DNA from 3 places in the Acidovorax sp. FG42 genome. Region 1 is predicted to be linked to each of the others. Evidence: predicted binding sites of a transcription regulator. Region 1 holds the regulator's gene; each other region holds the start of a gene.
The links. Region 1 encodes sigma-54, which starts transcription at its own class of promoters, with help from an activator protein. Its sites were predicted from a motif close to TGGCANGNAANCTGCTTT; they were not measured.
Positions count from the first base shown of each region.

Region 2: a site for sigma-54 is predicted at 1,825-1,842, ahead of ACODSM_RS13370 (TorF family putative porin). Genes of this name have one in related genera too.
Region 3: a site for sigma-54 is predicted at 1,627-1,644, ahead of ACODSM_RS17050 (BMP family protein). Genes of this name have one in related genera too.

Region 1 covers NZ_JBMDJM010000004.1:19,148-23,145, forward strand. Annotated here, with positions in the region: gene lptA (lipopolysaccharide transport periplasmic protein LptA) at 1-427, shown strand, start outside; gene lptB (LPS export ABC transporter ATP-binding protein) at 484-1,245, shown strand; gene ACODSM_RS05920 (RNA polymerase factor sigma-54) at 1,245-2,843, shown strand; gene ACODSM_RS05925 (acyl-CoA thioesterase) at 2,924-3,406, shown strand; gene ACODSM_RS05930 (THUMP domain-containing class I SAM-dependent RNA methyltransferase) at 3,403-3,998, shown strand, end outside.
Region 2 covers NZ_JBMDJM010000011.1:106,353-110,350, forward strand. Annotated here, with positions in the region: gene ACODSM_RS13360 (ammonium transporter) at 1-659, opposite strand, end outside; gene glnK (P-II family nitrogen regulator) at 696-1,034, opposite strand; gene ACODSM_RS13370 (TorF family putative porin) at 1,078-1,788, opposite strand; partial or broken gene ACODSM_RS13375 (YifB family Mg chelatase-like AAA ATPase) at 2,003-2,917, shown strand; gene ACODSM_RS13380 (hypothetical protein) at 3,167-3,346, shown strand; gene ACODSM_RS13385 (hypothetical protein) at 3,674-3,998, opposite strand, start outside.
Region 3 covers NZ_JBMDJM010000017.1:34,345-38,342, forward strand. Annotated here, with positions in the region: gene ACODSM_RS17045 (5'-methylthioadenosine/S-adenosylhomocysteine nucleosidase) at 1-391, opposite strand, end outside; gene ACODSM_RS17050 (BMP family protein) at 567-1,577, opposite strand; gene upp (uracil phosphoribosyltransferase) at 1,878-2,507, opposite strand; gene ACODSM_RS17060 (threo-3-hydroxy-L-aspartate ammonia-lyase) at 2,591-3,565, opposite strand; gene ACODSM_RS17065 (LysR family transcriptional regulator) at 3,767-3,998, opposite strand, start outside.

The DNA.
Region 1 (3,998 bases):
GTACGGCGTGGTCACGGCCGAGGCAGGCAAACGGGCGTTCTTCCGACAGAAGCGCGACACCGTGGCCGGAGCGCCTGACGAGTTCATCGAAGGCGAAAGCGAAGTCATCGAATACGACGGCAAGGCCGACAACGTGCGCTTCATCACCCGCGCCGAACTGCGCCGCTACCGTGGATCGGTACTGAACGACGAGATCACCGGCGCCGTGATCGTCTACAACAACCTCACCGACGTGTTCACCGTCGATGGCCAGAAGGCGCCTGCGTCTTCGGCTGCGGCCGGCGACACCCCTGCGCCCGGTGGCCGTGTGCGTGCCGTGCTGGCACCCAAGGACCCGCCGCCCGGCGCTGCAGCCCCCGCCAAGGCGCCCGAGTCGCCCGCACCGGCGCTGCGCCCCAGCAACACCCTTGGCGGCGGCGCCAAGTGAGCGGGCCCGTGGTGAGTACTGGTCCCGAGACCCCGGCGACCCCTGCGAACAGCCGCCTGGGGCCCGATTCGCAGTCGGGCAGCCGCCTGGAGGTGCAGCACCTGGCCAAGTCCTATGGCAGCCGCAAGGTCGTCAAGGACGTGTCCCTGGAGGTGCAAAAAGGCGAAGTCGTGGGTTTGCTGGGCCCCAATGGCGCGGGCAAGACCACTTCGTTCTACATGATCGTGGGCCTGGTGCGCAGCGATGCGGGTGACATCCGTATCGACGGCCAGTCCGTGGCCCACATGCCCATCCATCGCCGGTCGCGCCTGGGGCTGTCGTACCTGCCGCAAGAAGCCTCCATCTTCCGCAAGCTCACCGTCGAAGAAAACGTGCGCGCCGTGCTGGAACTGCAGCGCGCCGATGACGGCCAGCCGCTGTCGCGCGATGCCATCGAAGAGCGCCTGACGGCCCTGCTGCAAGAGCTGCGCGTGGACCACCTGCGGGCTTCACCTGCACTGGCGCTGTCTGGCGGCGAGCGCCGCCGCGTCGAGATTGCGCGTGCCCTGGCCACCCAGCCGCGTTTCATCCTGCTGGACGAGCCCTTTGCGGGCATCGACCCCATCGCCGTGATCGAGATCCAGCGCATCATTGGCTTCTTGAAGGCGCGCGGCATCGGCGTGCTCATCACCGACCACAACGTGCGCGAGACCCTGGGCATTTGCGACCACGCCTTCATCATCAGCGACGGCCGTGTGCTGGCGCAGGGTACGCCGTCCGAGATCGTGGACAACGCCGAAGTACGCCGCGTGTACCTGGGCGAGCATTTCCGCATGTGATGAAGCCTGGACTGTCGCTGCGCGTCTCGCAGCACCTTGCATTGACCCCTCAGCTCCAGCAGTCCATCCGACTGCTGCAGTTGTCCACGCTCGAACTCTCGCAGGAAGTCGAGCAGATGCTCGACGAAAACCCGTTCCTCGAACGCAATGCGGACGAAGCCCCGCGCGAGGAATTTGGCCTGGAAGCCGCCGACACGCCCGCCCAGGCCGACGACTACAGCGCAGATGATGCTATGTTTTCAGGAGCTTCTGGCGCAAGCAGTACTGGCGCTGACAGCCAAAACGACGCTGAAATCTCCGGGGGGGGCTCGGACGAGCCCGACTGGAGCGGCGACGGCACCGTCGAGATGGCGCCCAACGATGCCGAGTGGGGCGGCGACGCCCCAGCGCGCACCCGCAACGACGCGGAAGGCGACGAGGCCGATGCCACCGAGCTGGCCCGATCGCACGAGTCGCTGACGGCCTTTTTGCACCGCCAGGCGCTGTCGCTGCGCCTGTCCGAAGTAGACACGGCCGCGCTGCGTTTTCTCATCGAATCGCTGAACGACGACGGCTACCTCGAAGAGCCGCTGGAAGAACTCGCCATCAGCCTCGCCGGGCCCGACGACCTGGAACAGATCGAAGAGCTGGTGCACCGCTTCACGGTGGCCCAGCGCCTGCTGCAAAGTCTGGAGCCTGTGGGCGTGGGCGCGCGCAATCTGTCCGAATGCCTGACGCTGCAGCTCGCGGCGTTGGCGGCCGACGAAGACAGCGACGCCGACCCCGAGACCGTGCAGACCGCTCTGCGCATCTGCCAGCAGCCGCTGGAGATGCTGGCGCGCCGGGACATCCGCCGCCTGACGCAGCTGTGCAGCGAAGGCGGCGTGGCTGGAGAAGAGCGCACCCGCGCTGCCATGGCACTCATCGCCCGCCTGGAACCACGCCCGGGCCGCAAGTTTGCCGACGTGGAGCGCAACATCATCGTGCCCGACGTCATCGTGCGCAAAGCCGGTCGCGCCAATGGCAGCGGCCAGCAGAACTTCATCGTGCAGCTCAACCCCGACGTGATGCCCCGCCTGCGCGTGCACGACATCTACGCAGGCGCCCTGCGCGGCCACAAGGGCGGCGAAGGCCACCAGGGCATGCAGCAGCGCCTGCAGGAGGCGCGCTGGTTCATCAAGAACATCCAGCAGCGCTTTGACACCATCCTGCGCGTCTCGCGCGCCATCGTCGAGCGGCAAAAGAACTTCTTCACCCACGGCGAACTGGCCATGCGCCCGCTGGTGCTGCGCGACATTGCCGACGAACTGGGCCTGCACGAGTCCACCATCAGCCGCGTCACCACCGCCAAGTACATGGCCACGCCGATCGGCACCTACGAGCTGAAGTATTTCTTTGGCTCGGGCCTGGGCACCGAAACGGGCGGCAACGCGTCCAGCACGGCGGTGCGCGCACTGATCAAGCAGTTCGTGTCGGCGGAGAACCCCGCCAAGCCGCTGTCCGACAGCCAGATCGCCGAGATGCTCAAGGAGCAGGGCATCGAATGCGCCCGCCGCACCGTGGCCAAGTACCGCGAGGCGCTCAAGATCGCGCCAGCGAATCTGCGCAAGGCGTTGTAGCCGCCTCGGCAGCTGGCGCACGGCGCGCCTGCGATGCCGTACCTTTTCTGTTGTTTCCGTATTACCTACCGCAGCCCACCATGGCCCGCATCGTCTTTGACCTCCCCGCGCACTTCGGCTTTGCCACCGAGCTGCAGATCTACATCAGCCACGTGAACCAGGGCGGGCACCTGGACAACGCGCAGTTGCTCAGCCTGGTGTCCGAAGCGCGCGTGCGCTTCTTCCAGTCGCTGGGCTACCCCGAGGCCGATGTGGGCGGCCTGTCCATCGTGGTGGGCGACATCGTGGCGCAGTACAAGTCCGAAGGCTTCCATGGCGAAACCATGCGGGTGGAGATGGCGCCCGCAGACTTCAACCGCTACGGCTTTGACTTGGTGTTCTGCATGACCGAAAAGGCCTCCGGCCGTGAAGTGGCGCGCGGCAAGATTGGCATCGTCTTCATCGGTAAGGCCAGCCGCAAGGTCGCCCCCATCCCGGACTCCATCCGCCAGCTGCTGCTGGCCTGCGCGGGAACGCCGGATTCCCACGCATTGTCTGAGCGCGTATCCTCCCCATTGACATGAACCAACTCCAACTTTTTCTCCCCTGCGCCGCAGGCGTCGAGGGCTTTCTGGCCGACGAGGTGCATGGCATCACCGGCCTCACGGGGCAAGACCTGCTGGTGGGCCGGGGTGGTGTGCTGCTGCGCGCCTCGTGGCGCCAGGCCATGCAGCTCAACCTGCACAGCCGCTTGGCCCAGCGCGTACTGGTGCAATTGGCCCACCGCCCGTACCGGTCTGAGAACGACCTCTACAACATGGCCAGCGATGTGGCCTGGGAGATCTGGTTCACCACGCGCCAGACCTTCAAGGTCGAAGTGACGGCCCAGCACAGCCCGCTGCAGAGCCTGAACTTCGCGGGCCTCAAGGTGAAAGACGCCGTGGCCGACCGCTTCCGCCACAAAAGCGGCGTGCGCCCCGATGTGAACACCCAGTGGCCCGACGTGCGCATCCACCTGCACCTGACCACCGACGAAGCCACGATCTACATCGACACCTCCGGCGAGCCGCTGTTCAAGCGCGGCTGGCGCGAAGACAAGGGCGACGCCCCGCTCAAGGAAACCCTGGCCGCCGCCATGATCGCCGCCAGCGGCTGGGACCCGCACGGCGACAACCC
Region 2 (3,998 bases), on a different contig from region 1:
ACGATGTGGGCCATGGGCACGTAGCTGAAGGTGAACCACAGCACCGAGAAGATCAGCACGGCAGCGAACTTGATGCGCTCGGCGAACGAGCCCACGATCAGCGCCACAGTGATGGCGGCAAACGTGCCCTGGAACGCGAAGAACACGTACTCGGGAATCGTGGTCAGCGCGCCAAAGGTCTCCTGGGTCACGCCCTTGAGGAAGATCTTGTCGAAGCCGCCGAAGAACTTGCCCTCGCCCGAGAACGCCAGGCTGTAGCCATAGATGGCCCACAGCAGCGAGATCAGCGAGAACACCACGAAGACCTGCATCAGCACCGACAGCATGTTCTTGCTGCGGCCCAGGCCGCCGTAGAACAGTGCCAGGCCAGGGATGGTCATCAGGATCACGAGCAGCGTGGAGGTCAGCATCCAGGCGGTGTCGCCGGAATCGACCTTGGGCGCCGGGGCCGCAGGGGCTGCCGGTGCGGCGGCCGCTTCTGCGGCAGGCGCGGCAGCGGCTGCGGGAGCTGCAGGAGCCGCTGCAGCATCAGCAGCCGGTGCGGCAGCCGCAGGGGCTGCGGCGGCTGGCTCGGTGGCGGCAGGCGCCTGGGCCATGGACAGGTTGCCCATGGTCAGCAGACCGAGCCCCAGAATGAAGGAAGCAAGCAGTTTTTTCATGGCGTTTCTCTTCTTGGATGGGATGCGGCCTCGCCCTTACAGGGCTTCCTTGCCGGTTTCGCCAGTGCGGATGCGCACCACCTGCTCCAGGTGGGTCACGAAAATCTTGCCGTCACCGATCTTGCCGGTGCGCGCTGCGGTCTCGATGGACTCGATCACGCGGTCCACCAGGTCGTCGGCCACAGCGGCCTCGATCTTGACCTTGGGGAGAAAGTCCACCACGTACTCTGCACCGCGGTACAGCTCGGTGTGGCCCTTTTGGCGGCCAAAGCCTTTGACTTCGGTCACCGTGATGCCTTGCACGCCGATGTCGGAGAGCGCTTCGCGCACTTCGTCGAGCTTGAAGGGCTTGATGATGGCTGTCACCATTTTCATTTTCAGATCCTCCGGAATGGGCGCCACCGGCGCCCATTGAGACTTACAGGGTTTTGGTGAGCGTGACGATCACGCGCGACTTGTTGACCGGGCCGTAGAAGGCCTTCTTGGTGGCGCCGACCACGGCAGCGCCGAGAGACACGCCGCCGCCGAAGTCGTACGAGCCGCCCAGGCTGTAATCCATGAAGTTGGGGGCGGTGATGTCACCACCAAAGCGGGTGAAGCCGACCGATGCCTTCAGCGTGGTGCTGGGGGCCACTTCCTGGGCAAACGCCAGGTTCAGGTAGCCGGTGTTGCGGCCCTTGAGGCCAGGGCCTGCGTAGGCAAAGTAGTCCTTGGACAGGGTGTGCGAGTACTTGGCCGTCACGGGGCCGAAGGTGGCGGCGCCATAGACTTCGGTGGTGTTGCCCGCGCTGTTGCCGGGGTAGATGTAGGTCAGCAGGCCCACGTCCAGGTCCACATCACCGGCCTTGAACTTGTAACCGCCGTAGATGTCGGATTCGAGCGAGTTGCCGGACAGCCAGTTGACGCTGGAGTTCCAGTTGCCCACGTAGAAACCGGTCTCGCCGAAGGTGTAGTCAAAGCCGCCTTGCAGTGCGGGCTTGACGGCCTTGACCTTGGACGTGTCCTGGTCCTGGCCACGGAACTTGTAGTTCGTGGTCAGGCTGACGTTGGCGGTGAGCTGGGCGCTGGCCAGCATGGGAAGGGTTGCAACAAGGGCAACGCCCAGGGTCTTGATGATGGCGCGGGTCATGTTTCCTCCGGTTGGACAAAGTAGGGACAAGCGCTTTAAGCACGGACCGTGCCACGCCAAGGTGCACAGGGCGCCGCACGGTTGCGTTGCGTTACAACAATCCCCAGTACAGTGGCGGTGACCGCGCTCGGGGCACCGCACTCAACTGGTGCAGGCGCCCCGCAGGCCGCGCTAAAAACCTACAAAACGCACCCATCTGGGGAGAAATCGCTTCATGAGTCTTGCTTTGGTGCAAAGCCGCGCCCTTCTGGGGCTGCAGGCGCCTGCAGTCACCGTCGAAGTGCATCTGGCCAACGGTTTGCCCAGCTTCACCCTGGTCGGGCTGGCCGAGGTGGAGGTGAAAGAAGCCCGCGAGCGTGTGCGCTCTGCACTGCAGAACGCGGGGCTGGAGTTCCCGACCAATAAGCGCATCACCGTCAACTTGGCACCCGCGGATTTGCCCAAGGATTCGGGCCGCTTTGACCTGCCCATCGCCTTGGGCATCCTGGCCGCCAGCGGGCAGGTGGACGCCAGTCGCCTGGCGGGGTACGAGTTTGCGGGCGAGCTGTCGCTGTCGGGCGAGCTGCGCCCCGTGCGCGGCGCGCTGGCCACCAGCCTGGCCCTGCAGACGCAGCAGATCGACGCTCAGCTGGTGCTGCCCCCCGGCAGCGCCGAAGAAGCCGCCCTGGTGCCCGCCGCACGCGTGGTGCGCGCCCGCCACCTGCTGGACGTGGTACGGGCGTTCCTGCCACCCGGCAGCACGGCCGGTGGCGATGCCGACGTGGCCAACGACGGCTGGACGCGCCTGCAGGCCACCGCGCTCGCCACCAGCACCACCGGGCCCGACATGGCCGACGTGAAGGGCCAGGCCGGTGCCAAGCGCGCGCTGGAGATTGCAGCGGCCGGGGGTCACAGTGTTCTGATGGCCGGGCCACCCGGCTCGGGCAAGTCGATGCTGGCGCAGCGTTTTGCCGGGCTGCTGCCCGCGATGACGGTGGACGAAGCGCTGGAGAGCGCTGCCATTGCCAGCCTGGCGGGCCGCTTCAGGCCCGAGACCTTTGGCGTGCGCCCCACGGGCCAGCCCCACCACACGGCCAGCGCGGTGGCGCTGGTGGGCGGTGGCTCGCCACCCCGGCCGGGTGGGCATCATCAAAGTTGCGTACAACGGACCGGCTATATGAATCAATGACTTGCGATTCCTCCAATCACAGTTGGGGCCAAAGACCAATCGAAGTTAAAGACCAAAATGTTTGGAAGAGCCCGTGGAGCATCAACAGCAGGCTGGCTTGCTGGCGAAAGAGCAGACTACCGGTCATCCCAAAAACCGGGATGATCGTCGCCACTTCTGGGACGAGTTTGGCTGCCAGCTTCAGGAGCGAAAAAGGCGCAGAATGAATCCATGCCGCGCTTCTGGCTCTCTGAACTCTTCGACCCAGCTGATTCCGAGCTGGCAACGTTCTCCCTCTCTCTGGAAGAATTTGTGGCGCGTACCGGAGGAATGCCCTCGGACGTGGACAAGAGGGAACAGGATCGAAGGGCAAGAATTCAGAGCATTGAGGAAGACGATGCTGTCTTTTGATGCTGCCGCCTTCATTGAGCTTGTGGTTTGATCGTTCGCTGACCATGCCCAGCCCCTCCAAATTCCCTTCGCCTCCTGATGAGCGATCGATCCCAAGCGAGCGCACCCCATCGGATGAAAATCTTCGGCCCACTCAGTTGAACACCGAGCTACACGCTCGCATCGCCAAGACTGGTAGCGCTCGCCCCTCCACCTACGAGAGCGCGATGAAGGCTCTTCAACGGGTTCGCGAACAACGCGGAGCGGCGGGCTCCTAACGCAGCGCCGTCTCGAATCTCGAAGGTCAGCAACGGTTGAGCCCGTTGTCGCCTCTCCCTTTCAAATCCATCAGTTCGTCGTGTCGCCAGACAGCGCTTGCTCGGCCGCGAGTCTGCGAAGCTCCTCAACCTCTTTCAACGTCGGCATCCCCACCGCGCCCAGATCACCCTGGTTGCAGCACACCTTGGCCAGCAGATGCGCGTGAAAGAGCGTGGCTCGCTCATGAGGAGCACCGCACTCTGCCGCGAACAGGCCGCGCCGACCGGAAAGCAGCTGCAGAGCCGTCACCAGCGACCAGTTTGATCCGTGCGCGGCTTTCAATCCAGCGATCGCCGCCTCCTGTTCACCACTTTCTGTCGCCCATGCGAGCACCACTTGCGCGCATTGCCGCACA
Region 3 (3,998 bases), on a different contig from region 1:
TCAGCCATTCCATGTATTGGCCCCACTGTGCAGGCACCGTGACATCGCCAATGTGCAGGCTGGGGTTGACGCCGCCCGCAATGCCGCTGAACACCACATGGCTCACGTTGAAGCGGTCCAGCACCAGCTGGGTGTTCATGGCCGCGTTGGTCATGCTGATGCCGGAGAGGAACATCACCACAGGTTTGCCTTCGAGCGTGCCGGTGGTGAACTCCACGCCGTTGATGCTGTGCTTGGCAGGCTGTTGCACCTGGGGCAGCAGTACGGTCAGCTCGGGCGCAAAGGCGGAGATGACGGCGATGCGGGGCGTATCGTCCAGCCGCACTGCCGTCTTGCCGGGCGCGGGGGCAGCGCAGCCTGAGACCATGGCGGCCAGTGTCACAGCGCCCATAAGACGTGAACAACGGGTAGCCAGCGAGGCTTTTGCGGCGGAGAGTGAGGACATGAGGGCCTTGTCAGCGGTTCATTGCGGGGGGGTCTAACAAACAGGCCACCGCGTTGTGAGGGTGGCCTGCTCACGCAATAGAGAGAGGGCAAGCGGGCAGGGCGCCCGCCGCCCGCCGTGCTTACTTGGCCGTCGATTTGGGCTGGCTGTCGTCCACCTTGACGGTGAACTTGCCAGCCAGGATGTCGGCCTCCTTGGCCTTGACCTTAGCGACGATGTCGGCAGGCACCTTCTTCTCGAACGTGCCCAAGGGCGCTAGTTCAGAGCCCTTGTGCTTCATCATCGAATACGGGCCGTAGTCCTCGGCGGTGAACTTGCCTTCCTTGACCAGCTTGAGTGCGCGGTCGATGCTGGGCTCCATGTGCCACAGGGCCGATGCGACCACGGTGTCGGGGTACTGCTCTTGCGTGTTGATCACGTTGCCGATGGCGAGCTTGCCTTTTTCCTTCGCAGCGTCGCTCACGCCAAAGCGCTCGGCATATAGCACGTCGGCGCCTTTGTCGATCATGGCAAAGGTGGCTTCCTTGGCCTTGGGTGGGTCGAACCAGCTGTTGATGAAGGTGATGGTGAACTCGACCCTGGGGTTGGTCTCCTTGGCGCCCGCCATGAAGGCGTGCATCAGGCGATTGACCTCGGGGATGGGGAAGCCGCCCACCATGCCGATCTTGTTGGTCTTGGTCATGCCGCCAGCCACCATGCCGCTGAGGTACGCTGGCTCCTGGATGTAGTTGTCGAACACACTGAAGTTGGGCGCCTGCGGCTTGCCGGAGGAGCCCAGCAGGAAGGACGTCTTGGGGAAGTCCTTGGCCACCTTGCGGGCGGCGGCTTCCACCGCAAAGGCTTCGCCCACGATGAGCTGGTTGCCGCCGGTGGCGTACTCGCGCATCACGCGCTCGTAGTCAGCGTTGCTGACGTTTTCGCTGGCCTTGTATTCGATCTCGCCACGTGCCTCGGCGGCCTTGAGGGCCTTGTGGATGCGGCTGACCCATTGCTGTTCAAAAGGCACCGTGTAGATCGCCGCGACCTTGATCTTGGACTGCGCGAAGGCCAGAGAGGGCGCCATCGCCATGGCGGCCGAGAGGGCCATGGAGGTGCAGAGCAGGCGTCCGGTGAAGATGCGGCGAGTGGTCATGGTGGGGTTCCTTCAGACAAGCAAACAAGGAGGTTGGGTGTGCTGCTACCAAGCAAGGAGCGCGCCAGTCGGTGGCTGTGTAACTGCAAACCAGCGGCAAGTCTGCCAGAGGAAAGCCACCAGTTGGTAAAAAAATGGTGCATGCGTGCAGCGCATCCGGAAACCAGGCTGGGGCACCCCACCAGAGTAGGGCTCCCAATGGGCTGTTACGCAACGCAGGGAGGCCCGGTGATGAAAAAAAAGCCACCGCTGGGCGGCAGGCCCTGCGGTGGCTGGTGCACGGGCGCTGCCGTTGTGCGCTTATTTGGTGCCAAAAATGCGGTCACCCGCATCGCCCAGGCCCGGCAGGATGTAGCCGTGGTCGTTCAGTTCGCGGTCGATGGCGGCGGTGAAGATGGGCACGTCGGGGTGGGCCTTTTGCAGCGTGGCCACCCCTTCGGGGGCGGCCAGCAGGCAGACGAACTTGATGGAGCGGGGGTTGAGCTTTTTCAGGCGGTCCACGCAGGCTGCGGCCGAGTTGCCGGTGGCCAGCATCGGGTCCACCACGATGATGTCGCGCTCGTCCATCTCGGACGGCATCTTGAAGTAGTACTCCACGGGCTGCAGCGTGGCGGGGTCGCGGTACAGGCCGATGTGGCCCACGCGGGCGCCGGGCACCACGTTGAGCATGCCGTCCAGAAAGCCGTTGCCCGCCCGCAGGATGGAGACCAGCACCAGCTTCTTGCCGTCGATCATCTTGCCGGTCATGGTTTCCAGCGGGGTTTCGATCTGCACGTCCTGCAGCGGCATGTCGCGGGTCACTTCATACGCCATCAGTGTGGACAGCTCGCCCAGCAGGCGGCGAAAGCTGTTGGTGCTGGCGTCTTTCTTGCGCATCAGCGTGAGCTTGTGCTGGACGAGGGGGTGGGTGATGACGGTGACGTTGCTCATGGGGAACCTGAAAGGAGAAGGGCAGAGGCCTCGGTGCCGATGCACCGGCGCGCTCTGCCGCGCGGTGAGTAAAAAAGTGGGGGCTAGTCTGCCAGAAACCGTGCCAGTCGCGACAAATCGACGTTGCCGCCGCTGATGAGGATGCCGACGCGCGCGCCATGGATGTCCACGTTGCCGTGCTGGGCCCCAGCGAAGGCCAGGGCGCCTGTGGGCTCGACCACGATCTTCATGCGCTCGGCAAAAAAGCGCAGGGATTCCACCAACTGCTCGTCGGTGGCGGTGACCATGTCGTCGGCCAGGCGCTGGATGATGGGGAAGGTGAGCTGGCCCAGCGCCTGGGTTTGTGCGCCGTCGGCAATGGTGTGGGGCGTGGGGATCTGCACCACATGCCCGGCTTTGAACGACTGCTGGCCGTCGTTGCCCGCTGCAGGCTCTACCCCTACCACCCGGCATTGCGGCGCCAGCGCCTCGGCGGCCAGCAGGCTGCCCGCCAGCAGACCGCCGCCACCGACGCAGACGAACAGGTAGTCCAGGTCGGGCACTTCTTCAAAAAGCTCTTTGGCCGCGGTGCCCTGGCCGGCAATGACATGGGGGTGGTCGAACGGGGGCACCAGCGTCATGCCGCGCTCCAGCGCCAGGCGGCGGCTGATGGCCTCGCGGTCTTCGGTGTAGCGGTTGTAAGTGACGACCTGGGCGCCGTAGTCGCGCGTGGCGGCCATCTTGGAGGCGGGGGCATCCTCGGGCATGACGATGGCGGCGGGCATGTCCAGCAGCCGTGCCGACAGCGCAATGGCCTGCGCGTGGTTGCCCGCCGAGAAGGCGAGCACGCCGCGTTCGCGCTGCTCGTCGGTGAACTGGGCCAGGGTGTTGAATGCGCCCCGGAACTTGAAGGCGCCGGTGCGCTGCAGGTTCTCGCACTTGAAGAACAGCTGCGCGCCCAGCCGCTCGTCGGCAGTGCTGGAGCGCAGCACGGGCGTGCGGTGCGCCATGCCCTTGAGCCGGTGCGCGGCAGCGGCCACATCGTCGTAGGTGGGTGGGGGAGCAGTGTGCTCGGTCATAGCGGTGTCCTCGCTGCGGGGCGCAGCCTGCCCCTGGTGGGTACATGATAGACCGTCAAGCAGATTGTTGGCATAAGAATGGCCGCTACCGCTTGATGGTTGGGTGATATTTGCTATCAAATGCGTAGTGACGGCAGAGCTGCGCAGCCCTGCCAGCGACGGTAGGTAACGGCACGGCATGTGTGGGGCTTGGCCATCGCGCTACTTGTTGCGCCAGCTTTTGAGCATCCGGATCAGCATGGCGGGTATTTGCTCGCGCCGGTGCACCACGCCCAACGGGGGGAGGGGGCTGCTCAGCTGCACATCCAGCTGGCACAGCTGCGCGCCCGACGGCAGCACGGGCGCAATGCTCTGGGGGACCAGCGCCACGGCATCGGGCTGGTTCAGCAGGCTGGCGAACACGGGGAGCGAGACGGTCGACACCGGGAACTGC